3 regions of the Nonomuraea sp. NPDC050153 genome follow, and region 3 is predicted to be linked to each of the others. Evidence: riboswitches for the same ligand, from Rfam matches in the RefSeq annotation. Region 3 holds a riboswitch; each other region holds the start of a gene.
What was found. A riboswitch is a leader RNA that binds a small molecule or an ion and turns the genes downstream of it on or off. The one in region 3 is predicted to bind S-adenosylmethionine.
Positions count from the first base shown of each region.

Region 1: another riboswitch for S-adenosylmethionine. It lies ahead of ACIBQ1_RS40665 (GNAT family N-acetyltransferase); the one in region 3 lies ahead of ACIBQ1_RS20975 (PotD/PotF family extracellular solute-binding protein).
Region 2: another riboswitch for S-adenosylmethionine. It lies ahead of thrC (threonine synthase); the one in region 3 lies ahead of ACIBQ1_RS20975 (PotD/PotF family extracellular solute-binding protein).

Region 1 is NZ_JBITJQ010000023.1:117,610-123,155, reverse strand. It holds gene ACIBQ1_RS40675 (FAD-binding oxidoreductase) at 1-753, opposite strand, end outside; gene ACIBQ1_RS40670 (ABC transporter ATP-binding protein) at 971-1,879, opposite strand; SAM riboswitch class I at 2,165-2,265, shown strand; gene ACIBQ1_RS40665 (GNAT family N-acetyltransferase) at 2,273-2,947, shown strand; partial or broken gene ACIBQ1_RS40660 (tetratricopeptide repeat protein) at 2,974-3,393, opposite strand; gene ACIBQ1_RS40655 (hypothetical protein) at 3,392-4,369, shown strand; gene ACIBQ1_RS40650 (FAD-dependent monooxygenase) at 4,518-5,546, shown strand, end outside.
Region 2 is NZ_JBITJQ010000040.1:26,623-32,168, reverse strand. It holds gene ACIBQ1_RS52895 (cold-shock protein) at 2-202, opposite strand; gene ACIBQ1_RS52890 (MoaD/ThiS family protein) at 447-722, opposite strand; gene thrC (threonine synthase) at 747-1,979, opposite strand; SAM riboswitch class I at 1,993-2,134, opposite strand; gene ACIBQ1_RS52880 (RNA polymerase sigma factor) at 2,214-2,768, opposite strand; gene ACIBQ1_RS52875 (trehalose-6-phosphate synthase) at 2,800-4,230, shown strand; gene ACIBQ1_RS52870 (hypothetical protein) at 4,237-4,809, opposite strand; gene otsB (trehalose-phosphatase) at 4,845-5,546, opposite strand, start outside.
Region 3 is NZ_JBITJQ010000007.1:370,708-376,253, reverse strand. It holds gene ACIBQ1_RS20995 (hypothetical protein) at 1-605, opposite strand, end outside; gene ACIBQ1_RS20990 (hypothetical protein) at 726-944, opposite strand; gene ACIBQ1_RS20985 (class I SAM-dependent methyltransferase) at 1,209-2,036, shown strand; gene ACIBQ1_RS20980 (MarR family winged helix-turn-helix transcriptional regulator) at 2,224-2,694, shown strand; SAM riboswitch class IV at 2,791-2,911, shown strand; gene ACIBQ1_RS20975 (PotD/PotF family extracellular solute-binding protein) at 2,966-4,081, shown strand; gene ACIBQ1_RS20970 (ABC transporter ATP-binding protein) at 4,060-5,172, shown strand; gene ACIBQ1_RS20965 (ABC transporter permease) at 5,169-5,546, shown strand, end outside.

The DNA of each region.
Region 1 (5,546 bases), on a different contig from region 3:
CGGCCAGGGCCACTCCAAGGAGTAGTGCAAGACCGTGGAAGGAGGCCGGGGCAGCAAGGTGGCGGGCTCGCCGCCATGAGCGTCCGGGGACCGGAACCAGTACCGGGTGACGATCCCGAAGTTGCCGCCGCCGCCTCCCGTGTGAGCCCACCACAGCTCCCGGTTCGGATCCGACGGTTCCCGGGTCGCCACCACCCTCGTGGCCCTTCCCGAGGGTCCCACCACGACCACTTCCACCGCGTACAGGTGGTCGACGATCAGGCCGTGCAGTCGGCACAGGGCTCCGTATCCGCCGCCGCAGACGTGTCCGCCAATCCCCACGTCGGGACAGGTTCCGCCGGGGATGGTGACACCCCAGCCCAGGAACAGCTTCCGGTACGCCTCACCCAGCGTGGTGCCCGCCTCGACCATGAAGGCGCCGCGGCGCCAGTCGTACTGGACCGCGTTCATCGATGACAGGTCGATGAGCGTTTGCACGGACGGATCATCCACCAGGTTCTCGAAGCCGTGACCGCCACTGCGGACCGCGATCCGCCGACCTGTCCGCACCGCTTGGTCGACGGCCCCCAGTACGTCCTCAGTGGAGGCGGCCGGTCGCACGTGTTCGGGCGCGCACTGGAATCGCTGGTTGTAGCCCCTCGACACCAGCCAGCGATAGCGGGGATCGGCCGGGCCCACCATGTCCGGCGCGCGCGGGGCGAAATCCGGATCGGCGGTGCCAGGGCGAACGGTCCTTTGTGTGGCTTGGCTCATGGTCGGCCTCCTCACGCCCAGCCGCGGTCGGGCGAAGTCGCACTGACTGGCTGATCGACCGCGATTCGAAATACGACGCGTCCAAGCTATGAGGCCGCCGGCTGCAAACCGATTATGCTGACCCCCCTAGTAAAGGTAGGGTCAACCGGATTGTCAGCGACGGATGTGCCCTGCGCGGCAGAACCGCCTCGGCCGCGCCCGCTTGCCGCGATCGACGTCACAGGACTGGCGGGACAGCGACGCTGGGAGCCTCCTGAGGCCGTCCACCGTGCCGTCGAACACGCGCCGGCGGGTCGTCGGGCATGGTGGCGGGGACGGGCTGTGCCCGGGCGGCCCAGCGGCCGTCGTCGCTGCGGATGATGCGTACCGGGTGGTCGAAGCACGTGCTGACCAGCTCACTCGTCAGAACGTCTGCGACCGGCCCGGCGGCCAGGCAGCGTCCGTCGCGCAGCAGCATGGAGTGTGTCGTGGTGGCGGGCAGTTCCTCCAGGTGGTGCGTGACCAGCACGGTCGCCAGCGACGAGTGCCGGGTGCGCAGCGCGTCGATGCTGGCCAGCAACTGTTCGCGGGCGGCCAGGTCGAGCCCCGTGGCGGGCTCGTCGAGCAGCAGGAGCCGGGGCTGCGGCATGAGGGCACGGGCGATCAGCGCGCGACCGCGCTCGCCCTGGGAGAGGGTGGGCCACGCCGCCTGCGCCCTGCGGCCCATCCCGAGCATGGCGATCAGCCGATCCGCCCGCTCGGCCTCCTGCTCGCCGGGCGTCCAGCGGGGCACGAGCGCGGCGGTGTTCGTCAGCCCGGTCAGCACCACGTCGCGGACCCGCAACGGCCCGTCGGGGGTGTGACGCGGGTTGACGTGCCCCAGGTACGAACGCAGCTCGCGGACGTCGACCCGGCCCAGGGTCCGGCCGAGCACCTCGACCACGCCGCGGGTCGGGTGGGTGACGGCGCCCAGCAGTCCGAGCAGGGTGCTCTTGCCCGCCCCGTTGGCGCCGAGCAGCGCCCAGTGCTCCCCGGGACCGACGGTGAGCGAGATGCCCTCCAGCAGGTGACGACCGTCGCGGACGAGATCCACGGCGTGGGCCCGCAGCACGTGCCCGGTGTCGGCCGGACGGGAGACGATCGTCATCGGGCCGCCTCTCCGCCGGCCGTCCGCCCGCGTGCGGCCTCCGCACACTCCGACGGCCGCGGCCCCACCTGCCCAGGCCGGGGCCCGGCTACTGCTGCCACCACGCACGCGCTCCTCTCGGCAGGCCATCCAACTTATCAGGTTATCAGACATCTGATGTTTAGGGCCGCCGCATCACTGCACCGGCCCGGCGGTGTTCTGCAGGCAGGCCGGGGGTTCGGCGTGACGCGGAGCGTGAGTGCTGTTTGACGGCGTTCGGCCCGGCCTGGCAGGATCTCCGCCTGTCAATCATCCAGAGGACTCGAGGGACCTGGCCCTGTGACGGTCCGGCAACCTCCCCGGCGGTAAGCCGGCGGGAAAGGTGCCAATGCCAGGAACGATGAGGGAGTCTCGATGAGCGTGCTGCTTGATGTTCCTGTGCTGACCGGCGATCTGGTACGGCTGGAGCCGCTGGCCATGGGGCACGTGGCGGATCTGGCGGCGGCGGCCGAGGAGGAACGCTCGTCCTACGGCTTCACGCTGGTGCCCCGCGCGCCGGGGATGAAGGACTATGTGGAAACGCAGCTCGAACGCGGTGGGCTGACGCCGTTCGGGCAGGTCCGGGTCGCCGACGGCAGGGCGGTGGGTTGCACCGCGCTGTGGGATCCCCGCACCTGGCCGGATCGGCCCGGCCTGCGGGCGATCGAGATCGGTTTCACCTGGCTGGCCGCCTCCGCGCAGGGCACCGGGATCAACGCCGAGGCCAAGCTGCTGCTGATGACGTACGCGTTCGAGAAGCTCGGCGTCGCCCGCGTCGACCTCAAGACCGACGCCCGCAACCTCCGCTGCCGCCACGCGCTCGAACGGCTCGGCATCCCCTTCGAAGGCGTGCTGCGCTCCTGGTCCATGTCGTGGGCGCCGGGCGAGGAGGGCACGCTGCGCGACTCGGCCATGTTCGCCGTGACCGCCACCGAATGGCCGACGGTAAGAGCGGCATTGCGTGCCCGTCTCACCGCTGTCGGCTCCCGCTCCGAGGCTCCGGCCAGGCGGTGTGCCTCGGCGAGATACCCGACGACGAGTCCGGGATAGGCCCGGATACCGGCCTGCCTCAGGACGGGAATCGAGCGGGTGTGCGCGGTGATCGCCTCGGAGCAGCGCCCCGCCCGCTGGTAGGCCGGCCCCAGGTGCGTGAGGATCGCCCCGCGGGTCAGGCGGTTGCCCGCCTCGCCGACGCGGGCGAGGGCGCGCAGGTGGTGGGTGATCGCTTCGTCATGGCGGCCCGCCCTCCGGTGGGCGACCCCGATGTCATCGAGCAGCGCCGCCTCGCGACTGGTGGTCCCAGCGCCCCGGCGGATCGGGGCGGGCGGCCCGATCTCCAGCCGCCACGTACCGCCCCTGCTCAGGGTCTGGGTGATCGCTCGGACGGTGCCCGCGTGGTGATGCACGAGCGGACGCGAGGGCGTCGGGGGCAGGCCCCTCAGCGGCGCGGACGGGCTTGACTCTGACACCGCGTCAGGCGGCACGGTTCGGGCCATGTCTGTCACCTACGTCGGCTCCGGGCCGTACTGCTACGCCAACTCCCTCGCGATGGCCCTCGGCGACAAGGCGCCGCCTCCGGCCGTGATCGAGGTCCTGACGGGCTCCCCGTACGGAATGCAGCTGATCGGCGGGCGCCTTCCGCTGTTCGACCCGTTCGGCTGGGACCCCGAGATCGGGCTCGACACCGCGATCGACCTCCTCGGCTGGGAGTGCGAGCACGTGGACGGTGGAACCGCCGCGGCGGCGCTCGACCGGCTGCGCCGCGCCTGCCGGAACGGTCCGGTGCTGGCCGGGCCGCTGGAGCTCGGACTTCTGCCCTACCAGCCCGGGTCGGGCAAGGCGGTCGGCGCCGACCACTACGTGGTGGCGCTGGAGGTGGACGACGACACCGTGCTCGTGCACGACCCGGAGGGCTACCCGTACGCCACGCTGCGGGTCGGCGCGTTCGTCGAGGCGTGGCGAGCGGAGCTGATCACCTACCTGAAGCGGCCGTTCCGGATGCGGCACGGGTTCACCCGGCGCGAGCCGGTCACTCCGGAACAGGCGCTGCGCCGCTCCCTGCCCGCCGGGGCGGCCTGGCTGGCCGGTCGGACGGATCTGGAGGTCTCCCCCGGCACGCTGGGGCAGGCGGAAGCCGCCGAACGCACGGCCCGGATGGTGGAGGAAGGGCTGGACCCCGAGATCAGGATGTTGTGGCAGGCGTTCGCGGTGCGGGTGGGCGCCCGCCGCCTGAACGACCTGGCGGCCTGTCTGTCATCCCTCGGCCTCGACGCGGGCGCGGCCGTCGCCGCGGAGCAGGCCCGCATCGTCGGAGGGCTGCAGGGGCCGCTCGTGTCGGGCGACGACCCGGCGCTCGCGGCCGGCCTGCGCCGCCTGGCTCCGACGTACGAACGGCTGCACGCAGCCCTGAACGTCGGCCTGAACGTCGGCCTGAACGCCGGCCCGCCACCGTCGTCCGAGGACGCCGGCTAGGACCCCGTCGGCTTGGAGAGCCGGGAAGCCGGCGGCCGGAGCTTGGCCGGGCGCATCGGCGGTCGTACCTTCTGGTTCAGGGCGCGGTGAGCCCCGGGGGTGCCGTGCCCTGATGTTGCTTGGGATCGATCGACGCTGGAGGAGTGCCGTGGGCTTACGGGTGGCAGTCGTGGGCGGTGGGCTCGGTGGGCTGGCGGCGGCGCTCACCCTGCGCCGGGCCGGTGTGGACGCCGTCGTGTACGAGCAGGCGCCCGTGCTGCGCGAGGTCGGGGCCGGGGTGGTGGTCGCGCCGAACATGGTCCGGCTGATCGGGCGGCTCGGTCTGGGGGACGCCCTGGCCCGGTGCGCGGTCTGGCTGGAGGCCGCGTTCGAGTTCCGGCGGTGGGAGAACGGCCAGGTCCTCTACGCGCAGCCGATGGGCGAGGCGTGCGAACGCATGTACGGCGCCAACCTGCACACCGCGCACCGCGCCGACCTGCTCGCGATGTTCCAGAACGCGCTGCCCGCGCAGGCCGTGCGTCTCGATCATCGCTTCGTGGCGCTCGACCAGGACGACGCGGAGGTCCGGCTGACCTTCGCGCATCGAGCGGGCGGCGAGACGAAGGTGCACGCCGACGCGGTGATCGGGGCCGACGGCATCCATTCGGCCGTCAGACCCCTGATCGTGACCGAGGTGGAGCCGCACTTCTGCCACCTGAGCGCCTTCCGCGCGCTGATCCCCGTCGAGAAGGCGCCCGAGTGCGCACGGCGGCCCGTTCAGTCGCTCTGGCTCGGCCCCGGACGGCACGTCGTGCACTATCCCGTCTCAGGCGGGCGGCTGGTGAACGTCGTCGCCATCGTGCCGGCCGGCGAGTGGCTGCTGGAGTCGTGGACGGCGGACGGCGATCTGTCCGACTTCGCCCGCGAGTTCGAGACGTGGGACGAGAACGTGCGGCAGTTGGCCGCCGCCGCTCCGAGCACCAAGCGATGGGCGCTCTATGACCGCAGCCCGCTGGAGCGGTGGACGAGCGGGCGCGTCACCCTGCTCGGGGACGCGGCGCACGCGATGCTGCCGTTCTTCGCCCAGGGGGCCGGGCAGGCGATCGAGGACGCCGCCGTCCTGGCCCGCTGCCTGCGCGAAGCCGACCGCGACTCGGTGCCGCAGGCGTTGCTGTCGTACGAGGCCACCCGCCGGCCG
Region 2 (5,546 bases), on a different contig from region 3:
ATCAGACCGCGCGGACGGACTCCGCTTGAGGTCCCTTCTGGCCCTGCGTGATCTCGAACTCGACGCGCTGCCCCTGTTCGAGAGATCGGTACCCGTCCATCATGATCGCTGAGTAATGGACGAATACATCCTTACCACCGTCTACCGCGATGAAGCCGTAGCCCTTGTCCGCGTTGAACCACTTGACGGTGCCCTGCGCCACTTCCGACTCCTCTTACTGGACTTTCAGATCTCACCCATTCCTCCGCGAGACCCGTTATCGCCCGACTTAACGGAAAATCAGCCAGACGATCGCCCTCGACCATACCTGTGGCACGGGGTTTGGCAACAGAGTCAATCTGCAAACGACGCATTTCTTCGCATCGAAGGCGGTTCAACGTTTCATTTGGCCTGGAAATGGAGAAGGCGCCCACTAGGGGCGCCTTCTCAGGTGTGATCTATGGCACTCAGCCGCCGGCTACGGCCGGGATGATTGAGATCTGAGTGCCCTCAGGTGCCGGAGTGTCCAGCCCGTCGGCGAAACGGACGTCCTCTTCCCCAACGTAAACGTTGACAAAACGACGAATCTTGCCCGATTCATCCAGAATTCTCGCGCCGATCCCCGGGTAGTCGGAGTCGAGCTGGGTGAGGACGTCACGAAGAGTCGCGCCCTCGCCACTGACTTCGGCGTTGCCCCCGGTGTAGGTGCGCAGAATGGTGGGAATCCGCACCGAAACGCTCATGGTTTAACTTGCCTTTCCTGGTTGTCAGACAGCCGCGCGGAACGCGTCGAGGGAGGGCCGGATCACGGCCGTGGGCTGGGCGTCGTCGCTGATCGCGTCGAGCGTCTTGAGGCCGTCGCCGGTGTTGAGGACCACGGTCTCGGCCTCGGGGTCGAGCCGCCCGCTCTCAACGAGCTTCTTCAGCACGCCCACGGTCACCCCGCCCGCGGTCTCGGCGAAGACGCCCTCCGTCGAGGCCAGGAGCTTGATCGCGGCCACGATCTCGGCGTCCGTGACGTCCTCGACGGCCCCGCCGGTGCGCCGGGCGATGTCGAGCACGTACGGCCCGTCGGCCGGGTTGCCGATGGCCAGCGACTTGGCGATGGTGTCGGGCTTGACCGGCTGTACGACGTCGTGCCCCGCCTTGTACGCGGTGGAGACCGGCGAGCACCCGGCCGCCTGCGCCCCGAAGACCTTGTACGGCGTGTCCTCGACCAGCCCCAGCTTCACCAGCTCGCGGAAGCCCTTGTCGATCTTCGTGAGCTGCGAGCCGGAGGCGATGGGGATGACGATCTGCTCGGGCAACCGCCACCCGAGCTGCTCGGCGATCTCGTACGCGAGCGTCTTGGAGCCCTCGGCGTAGTAGGGCCGCAGGTTGACGTTGACGAACCCCCACTTGTCGCCCAGCGGGTCGCCGATCAGCTCGGAGCAGAACCGGTTGACCTCGTCATAGGTGCCGTCGATCCCGATCAGCTTGCCGCCGAACACGCGAGCCATGGCGATCTTGGCAGCTTCGAGGTTGGCGGGGATGAACACGCACGCCTCGAGCCCGGCGCGCGCCGCCGCCGCGGTGACCGCGCCCGCGAGGTTGCCCGTGGAGGAGCAGGAAAGGGTGTGGAAGCCGAAGTTACGCGCCGCCTCGACGGCGATGGCGACGACCCGGTCCTTGAAGGAATGGGTGGGGTTGCCCGAGTCGTCCTTCACGTACAGAGACTTGAGGCCCAGCGCGCGCCCGAGGTTTCCGGCCTTGACCAGTTTGGTCCAACCGGGGTTCATATTGGGCTTACTGGCGACGTCAACCGGCACCGGGAGCAACGACCGGTAACGCCAGATGTTGGCGGGACCCGACTCGATGTCGGCACGGGTCACCTCGCCGAAGGAATAGGCCGCTTCGAGCGGCCCGAAACACTCCAGACACGCGAAGCTCGGACCGAGCGGGTAACGCGTGCCGCACTCACGGCAGGACAGACCGACAGCAGGACCAAAGTCGAGCGACATGAAGCGAGGCCTTCCCTCATCTTCGCCCGCGGCCACCTTGACCGCAGACCGGAATTGGCACCTTGTCCCGGTCGGCCTCGCCAGGTCGCGAGTCTCAAGCCGGGAGGGTTGCCGGGGCTTCGCAGGGCCGGTCCCTCCACCCCTCTGGATGAGCAATATGCAGTTGTTGAAATGGACTCTACCCGCCCATGAGGCCGGGATGGCCACCTGTCTCAGGATGCGGGACGCGGCGTCTCAGCGATAATCATCACCCAGCACTCCCTGCACGTATTTGCGGGCCTGATGGATGCGCGACTTGGCGGTGCCGAGCGGGATGCCGAGCTGCTCGGCCACCTCGTTGTAGTCGAGCTGGACGATGTCGCGCAGCACCAGCGCCTGCGCCAGGTCGGGCTTGTCGGCCTCCAGCGCCTCCATCGCGTCGAGCAGGTCGAGCCGCGAGCCCGCGATCACGCTCACCCGCGCCACGTCGGGCTTCTGCGTGGGCAACTCGTCGGAGGTCTGCTCGGCCGCCCGCCGTTTGAGCGACCTGTACGTGGTGCGCGCGCAGTTGGCCGTCACGATGTGCAGCCACGTGCTGAACCGCGCCCGGCCCTCGAACCGGCCGATGTTGCGCGCCACGGCCAGCAACGTGTCCTGGGAGGCTTCCTCGGCGTCCTGGTGATAGGGGAGGATCCGGGCGCAGTGCCGCATCACATCGGGCTCGATCCGCGCCAGGAGCTCGCCAAGTGCGCGATGATCTCCTCCGGCGGCCGAGCGGGCGAGTTCCTCGGTTAGCTCATCTAGCGCCATAGCTGGGATCCTATGGGCGAAGGGAGCGTAGATGAACAGCGTCCTGGTGGCCTCCAACAGAGGACCCGTTTCTTTTACCGTCTCGGACGACGGTGAGCTGACCATGAAACGCGGTGGCGGCGGCCTGGTCTCGGCGCTGTCCGAGGTGGCCAGGAAGGACCGCGTGCTGTGGGTGTGCGCGGCGCTGTCCGACGGCGACCGCAGCGCCGTGCGCCTGGTGCCCGGCGGCCGGATCGACCACGCCGGATACGACACGGGCCCGCTGCGCATGCTCGACATCCCGCCCGCGACCTTCCACCGCGCCTACAACGCCGTGGCCAACTCCACCCTGTGGTTCGTCAACCACCTGCTCTACGACATCCCCAACTCGCCGAACTTCGGCACGAGGTTCGAGCGCGAGTGGGAGTCCTACCGCGACTACAACGGCGCGTTCGCGCTGGCGCTGGCCGAGGAGGCCGGCCACGGCGCCCGCGTCATGGTGCAGGACTACCACCTGACGCTGACCCCGGCCATGCTCCGCGCCGAGCGGCCGGACCTGCGCATCGCGCACTTCAGCCACACCCCGTGGGCGCCGCCCGAATACTTCTCGCTGCTGCCCGACGAGGTGGTCGGCGAGGTCCTGGAAGGCATCCTGGGCGCCGATCACGCCGGGTTCCTGGCCGACAGGTGGGCGCTGGCGTTCATGGACTGCTGCGAGGCGCTGCTCGGCGCGGAGGTCGACCGCGTGGGGCGCAGCGTCACCCATGAGGGCAGGACCACCCGCATCGGCGTGCACAGCCTCGGCGTCGACGGCGACGCGCTGTGGGAGCGCGCCGTCGAGCCCGACGTCGAGTCGCACATGATCGCGCTCAGGGAGCAGGTGGGCGACCGCCGGCTGATCGTCCGCATCGACCGCACCGAGCTGTCGAAGAACATCGTGCGCGGCCTGGTGGCCTACCGCGAGTTCCTGGCCGCCCATCCCGAGTGGCACGGCAAGGTGGTGCATCTGGCGTTCGCGTACCCGAGCAGGCACGACCTTCCCGAATACCGCGAATACACCGCGTCGGTGCTGCGCTGCGCGCAGGAGATCGAGGACGAGTACGGCACCGAGGACTGGGACCCGCTGATCCTCAACGTCAACGACGACTACCCGCGTTCGCTGGCCGCGTACCGGATGGCCGACGTGCTGCTGGTCAACCCCATCCGCGACGGGATGAACCTGGTCGCCAAGGAGGGCCCGATCCTGTCCACGAGGTGCGCGCTCGTGCTCTCGCGCGAGGCGGGGGCGGCGGCCGAGCTGGGCCCGCACGCGCTCGTGGTGAATCCGTACGACATCAGCGGCACGGCCGCCGCGCTGCACGCCGCGCTCGTCATGCCGGAGGACGAGCGCCGCATGCGGCGCGACAAGCTGCACGCGGCGGCCACCGCCCTGCCGCCGCAGAAGTGGCTCGCGGCCCAGCTCGACGCGCTGGACGAGATCTGAGCGCGGTCAGTTCCAGTCGGCGTTCTCCAGCGTGTCGGACAGCCCCGGCGTGTTCCACTGGTCCACGACGAGGATCTTGCTCTTCGGCAGATACCACTCGCGCTGCGTGAAGCGGGCCAGGACCTTCGCACCGGAGTAGCTGACGCAGGTCGACTTCCACGCGTTGTAGGCGGCCTTGTGCCCCGCCCCGACCTGGCGCAGGCCCCTGGTGACCGTCGGGCCGATGTGCTCGCCCCACTTGCGGTTGGACGGGCACGGCTGCACGTCGCTGGCCGTGTAGAAGGGGTTCTTGCCGGTGTACGGGCCGAACCCCTCGGCGCCGATCTTGATGTACTTGGGGCCGAAGACGTAGAAGGCGTCGCACTCGGGCGTCCCCCAGCCGCTGGGCTTGGCGCACTTGCCGGTCACGATCTGGACCTGGTCGGCGCCGTGGCGGTAGACCTTCCACTTGATCGGAACGTAGAGGGTCAGGCCGTGCCGCAGCTTGACCGCCTGCGCGGGCGCGGCGTGCGCGGGCAGGGCGGTCGCGAGGAGGGTGACCGCGGCCACGGCCGCGGCGGCGAGGTATCGCTTGTGCATGCGCCCGACCCTAGAGAGCGCGACTTGCAGCCCGGTCACGAACGGCTGAAAGCCGCCACGAGTTCCGCCAGCAGCGCGACGACGCCGTCGGGCCCGTCCACCACGATGTCGGCCTGCTCGGCCAGCTTCGTGACCTCGGCGGAGCCGCTGCACACGGTCACGCCGGGCAGCCCCGAGGCGCGTACGGCCTCGAACGCGGCCAGATCGCCGAGATCGTCGCCCACGAACATGACGGACCTGGCGGCCCGCTCCGCCAGGAACAGGCTGAGCGCCTGCCCCTTGTCCATGCCCGGCGGCCGCAGCTCCAGCACGAAGCGCCCCGGCTCGACCACCAGGCCGTGCTCTTCGGCCAGCCTGGCCAGCGGCTCGCGCAGCCTGGCCAGCGCGCCCTCCGGGTCGGGGCTGCGCCTGGTGTGCACGGCCACCGCCCGGCCCTTGTCCTCGACGGTGACGCCTTCCAGGCCCGGCGAGTCGAGCAGCAGCGGCAGCTCGGCCTGGGCCTGGAGCACGCCCGGAGGCGGCGGCGGGCCGGAGATCCGCCCGGCCTCCCAGCGCTCGAAGCCGTAGTGCCCGAGCACGACCAGCCCGGGCACGTCGGCCAGGCCCGGCCCGAGCGCCAGCGCGGTGGCCGGCGGCCGGCCTGTCACGATGGCCACCGCCAGGACGTGTGCGCCGAGCTCGGCCAGCACCGCCGACGCCTTCGGATGGATCACGGCCTCGGCGGGATCGGGCACGAT
Region 3 (5,546 bases):
TCGTCGGCGCAGAACCCGGCCAGCAGCCGCAGCGCGTCCAGGTCCTCGGCGGCCAGGGGCACCTCGGAGCCGGCCAGGGAGAAGTAGAGCTCCCGTGCCTCCGACTCCAGGCTCCCGCCCAGCTCCAGCACGGTCACCCGGTCACCGGCCAGCGGGACCAGCTCGTCGTGCGCGGCCAGCAGGTCGGCGTAGGTGTGCTGGTAGCGGCCGTAGCCGGGCAGGGAGAGCAGGTTGAGCGTCGAGGTCTCGACGCGCGCGGCGGCCACCGGGTCGAGCAGCGCCTCGCGCAGCAGCCCGGCCCAGAACTCCAGCGTGTCGGGCACGTTCTTGGGGAAGTTCAGGAAGTACGCGTTGTGCTGGACGTGGTCGCCCACGAGGGTGCGGACAGTGGCCAGAATGCGGACGCCGAGGTCGACCACGGTCTCGCCGCGCAGCCCCGACAGCCGCTCGAGCAGCGCGGCCGAGCACGTGAAGCCGACGCTGAGCAGCGCCGCGTCGAGCTGGCGGGCGGCGGTCTCACCCCAGCCGGACGCGGAGCCGGCCGGGGCGGCGCCGATGGGGACGCGCAGCCGGCGGGCGATGACGAGGCTTTCCAGAGTGTCCACGAACGGCACCATATAGCCGGGACACGCCCGAACGCCGGGGGTTTTCCGTGGGCCCTCCGGCATGTCCGCCTTGATCGCCTGGAGAAGCTCGCCGCCGAGGACGGCGTCCCGTTCACCGCACTACCGGACCCAGAGTTCCCAGTAGCTGCCGCTCCCTGAGCACTCGTACTCGTTCCAACCCTCGCGGACCCACATCTGGCCGGCGTCGACGCAGTTGTACTTGCTGGTGTACACGCCGATTTTCGTCCAGGCGGCCGCCTGAGCAGAAGCAGGGGCGCTGAGCACGCTGACGATCGCGGCGGCCATGCCGGCTACCAGGAGCCCTGCACGTAGACGCATCCGTTCCTCCTTGAAATCCGGGAAGCGATACATCATGATCATGCTGGAAGCGCGCCCCCGAACACAAGTGTTCAGCAATTCTGTTCACGATCAGTTCAAGCTGGGCAGACGCCGAGCCGGGTGCGGTCGCCTTTGCCGGTGACTCGTGGCCCGGCTCGCATCGTTGGCCGGGTGATCGACGTGTGGCCCGCTGCTCGCAGTGACGTCGGCGGTTGCCGTTAACCAGTGGCGTCCCCGTGGACGAGTCTCCTAGCCTTTGCGCTCGTGGCTGATGATCCGAAGACGCGCCCGGAGCGACGTGACCTCGGTCGGGTGTTCAACGAGGTGCCGGAGCTCTACGACCGGGTCCGGCCGGGATACCCCGACGAGTTGTTCGCGGACCTTGGCGGCATCACCGGGATGGACGAAAGGTCGTCGGTGCTGGAGGTGGGCTGCGGTACCGGTCAGGCGACGCGCTCGCTGGCGGCGCTCGGATGTTCGGTGACCGCGGTCGAGCCGGGCGAGGAGATGGCCGCACTCGCGCGCCGGCGGCTCGCCGGCTTCCGCAACGTCACAGTCGAGAGATCGACGTTTGAGGAGTGGGACGACCGCGGCAGACGCTTCGACGTCCTCGTGGCCGCGTCCTCGTGGCACTGGGTCGACCCGTCGATCGGCTGGCGGCGGGCGCACGACGTGCTCCGTCCCGGAGGCTGGATGGCACTGCTCGGCAACGTCGTCGTCCGCCGGCTGGGAGAGCCCGAGGTGTACGCCGAGACCGCCGATCTCCACGAGCGTTTCTGCCCCGGGAATCCTGGTTGGGGTCATCCGCCGCTGGAGGACGACGTGCGCACCACCGACGTGGGCTGGGGTCTGGTCGACGATCCCGGCGGCTTGTTCGGCCCGACGATCGTGCGCTGGCACCCGACCGTTCAATGGTTCGACGGGGACGGCTTCGCCGATCACCTTCGTTCGACGTCGCTGTATCGCAGGCTCGACCGCGATGTCCGTGAGCCCCTGCTCGACGCCGTCGCCGAGCGCATCCGCACGCGGATGGGCGACCGGGCGTCACGCCGTTATCTGAGCGTCCTGCGTGTCGGACGGCGCGCCGAGTGAGTCCAGGATGGTCGCCGGCGGCTGGTCATGCGGCCTTGGCCGGGGGTGGCCGATCCATGATCGGATGCTACGCGCGCATCGCCCTCGGCGACGCCCTGATCAACGCCCTGATCAACGACTGACACCCTGCGCCGCGGGATTGCTAGACTGATCGTTCGCTTTCCGAATCAATCAGAGGGTCGGCGGCATGGCCAAGGCAGCGGATGGGCACATGGGGGTCGTCGCCGGGCTGGTGCGCGCCTCCTTCCTGGTGAACGCCGTCTACGCGGAGTCGGCTCGCGAATACGGGATCACCGCGCAGCAGGGGCAGCTGCTGTGCGTGCTGATGGCGCAGCCGTACGGGATGCGGGAGCTGGGCGGGATCCTGCACCTGGCCAAGTCCAGCCTCACCGAGCTGGTCGACCGCAGCGCCCAGCGTGGCCTGGTGCGGCGGGAGCCGGACCCGCATGACGGGCGCGCCGTCCGCGTGGCGCTCACCGAGCGGGGCGCCGAGCTGGCCGACGCCTTCTACACCGCGACGTGCGCGCGGATCGACGAGCTCCCCTCGGGCCTGGAGCCCGGCGAGCGCGACGCGCTCGGGCGGCTGCTGGGCCGCGTGGTCGAGGACAACCAGGTCCCGGTGGTCTTCATGGAGCCCGCCGACGCGACCGCGCGCTGACGCGCGACCCCCAGGAAGACCGGAACAAAAGAGACAAAGGCCACTAAACATCGCCCTGCGCCATATCTATGTAAATCCTACTGATATAGTCGCTTATGTCACGAGTCCAGTGCGAAGCCCCGGCTTGCTGGACGGCAACCCTCCCACCGCGGCGGGGTGCCCCGGGTGATGACATGGTCGTCGAGCTGAACGGTGCTCCTGGCGGCAAGCGCGGATGTCGAGTCGTGCTGCCATGCGCCCTTGGCCGGCTGCTCGAAATGGGAAGGGAAAGATGAAGGGCGGATTCACTCGCCTCGCGGGACTGGGCATGGTGCTCGCGCTGGCGGTCACGGCCTGCGGCGGCGTCGACACGGCCGGCTCCTCGGGCGGTTCCTCCGGCACCGGCGGCTCCTCGGGCGGAGCGAAGCAGGAGCTCACGGTGACCGCGTTCGCGGGAGCGTGGGGAGAGTTGTTCAAGAAGTCGTTCGTGGAGCCGTTCGAACGCGACACCGGCGCCAAGGTGAACCTCGTCTACGGCGCGAACGCCGAATGGCTCACCAAGCTGCGCGCGGCCGGCGGCAAGAACCCACCGTTCGACGTCATCGCCTTCACGCCGGACGCGTCGCTGCCCGCGGCCTCAGCCGGGCTGCTCCAGCCGCTGGCCACCGACAAGCTGGCGCACTTCAAGGAGCTGGACCCGGTGCTCGCCGGCAAGTCCGCGTACGACGGCAAGCAGTACGGAGTGCCGCTGACCACCGGCTCCACCGGCCTCCTCTACCGCACCGACAAGATCAAGACGCCGCCCGCGGACTGGGCGGACATCTTCGACAAGCAGTACTGCGGCCACGTCGCCCTGCCGCCGCTCACCTACAACCCCGGCCTGGAGTTCTTCTCCGCCCTGGTCACCTCCCAGGGCGGCAAGCTGTCCGATCCGGCCGCCGTGGACAAGGCGTTCGACAAGCTCGCGACGCTGAAGGGCTGCGTGTCCTCCTTCCCCGCCAACGCGGGCAACGCCGCCACCGTCATCGAGAACGGCGACGCCTGGATCATGCCCTTCTGGGACGGCCGCGCCTTCGCCATGGCCCAGGCGGGCTCCCCGATCGGCTTCACCTACCCCAAGTCCGGCCCCGTGGGCGCGCTGACCTCGTACTTCATCGCCGGCGGGACGCAGCGGAGCGACCTGGCGAACAAGTTCCTCGACTACCTGACCGCCGCGCGGAACCAGAAGCCGTTCGCCGAGGGCACCTGGTACGCCGCGGGCAACGACTCGATCTCCTACAGCGAGCCGTTCGAGCAGAAGGTGAAGCACGGTCCCGACGTCTTCAAGAAGTTCATCTGGGTGGACTACGCGGTCGCCACCCCCAAGCTGAACGAATGGCAGCAGCGGTGGAACCAGATCTTCGGCTGACCGCGGAAGAAGGCGGCGGGCACGTCGAGATCGACGGGCTCGCCGCCGGGTACGACGGCGCGCGCGTGCTCGACGTGGACCGGCTGTCGATCCGCAAGGGCGAGTTCCTGTCGATTCTCGGGCCCAGCGGCTGCGGCAAGACGACGCTGCTCAACTGCGTCGCGGGCTTCGTCCGGCCCACGGCCGGGCGGATCGTGATCGACGGCTCCGACGTGACCGGGCGGCCCCCGTACCGGCGGGGCCTGGGCATGGTGTTCCAGAACTACGCGCTCTTCCCGCACATGACTGTGGCCGCCAACGTGGCGTACGGGCTGCGCGTCCGCCGGCTCGACCGGCGCACGCGGGACGAGCGCGTGCGGGAGGCGCTGAGCCTGGTCGGCCTGGAGGGGTACGCCGGGCGGCGGCCCGGACAGCTGTCCGGCGGGCAGCAGCAGCGGGTCGCCCTCGCCCGCGCCCTGGCCATCCGGCCCGCCGTGCTGCTCCTGGACGAGCCGCTGTCCAACCTGGACGCCAAGCTGCGCAGGGAGATGCGGGTGGAGCTGCGCGCCCTCCAGCGGCGCATCGGCACCACCATGGTCTTCGTCACGCACGATCAGGAGGAGGCGCTCGCGCTGTCCGACCGGGTGGCCGTCATGCACGGCGGCCGGGTCGAGCAGCTCGGCACCCCTGACGAGGTCTACCGGCGGCCGGCCAGCCGGTTCGTCGCGCAGTTCATCGGCGCGGCGAACGTCCTGGAGGGCACGGTGACCGCCTCGGGCGCGCTGGACGCCGGCGGGCTCGTCGTCGGGTGCGGCCCGCTGCCGCTGCGGCCGGGCGACCGCGCCGTCGTCGCCGTCCGCCCCGAACGCATCCACCTGACCATCCCGGGCCCGGACGATGCGGGCGCGGGTGGGGTGGCCGGGACGGTGGGCTATCGGGCTTTCGCCGGGGACGCGTGGCACGTGGAGGTGCGGCTGGCCGGCGGGCGCACCCTGAGCGTCCAGGTCGCCGACACCGGCGCGGGCGCCGGCGACCCGCCCGGCGCGGGCACGTCCGTGTTCGCGAGCTGGGATCCCGCCGACGTCATCCTCCTGGAAACGGAGGCGCGATGACCCGCCGGTGGGCGGGCCTGCCGTACGCCCTGCCATACGTCCTGCCGCTCGTCGCCTTCCTGGCCGCCCTGTTCCTGGTCCCCCTCGTACGGCTGCTGCGGCTCAGCTTCAGCCCCGTCGACGCCTTCAACGCGGCGCTGCCCGGATTCACCTTCGAGCAGTACGCCCGGGTGTTCACCGACCCGTACTTCTACGGCTCCCTGCTCCGGACCCTGGCCACCGCGCTCCTGGTGGCGGTGCTGTGCGTGGCGCTGGCGTATCCGGCCGCGTACTTCCTGGCCCGGCGGCGCCCCGGCGTGCCGCGGACCCTGCTGTTCGTCATCGTGATCTCGCCGCTGCTGACCAGCGTGGTCGTACGCACCTACGGCTGGGTC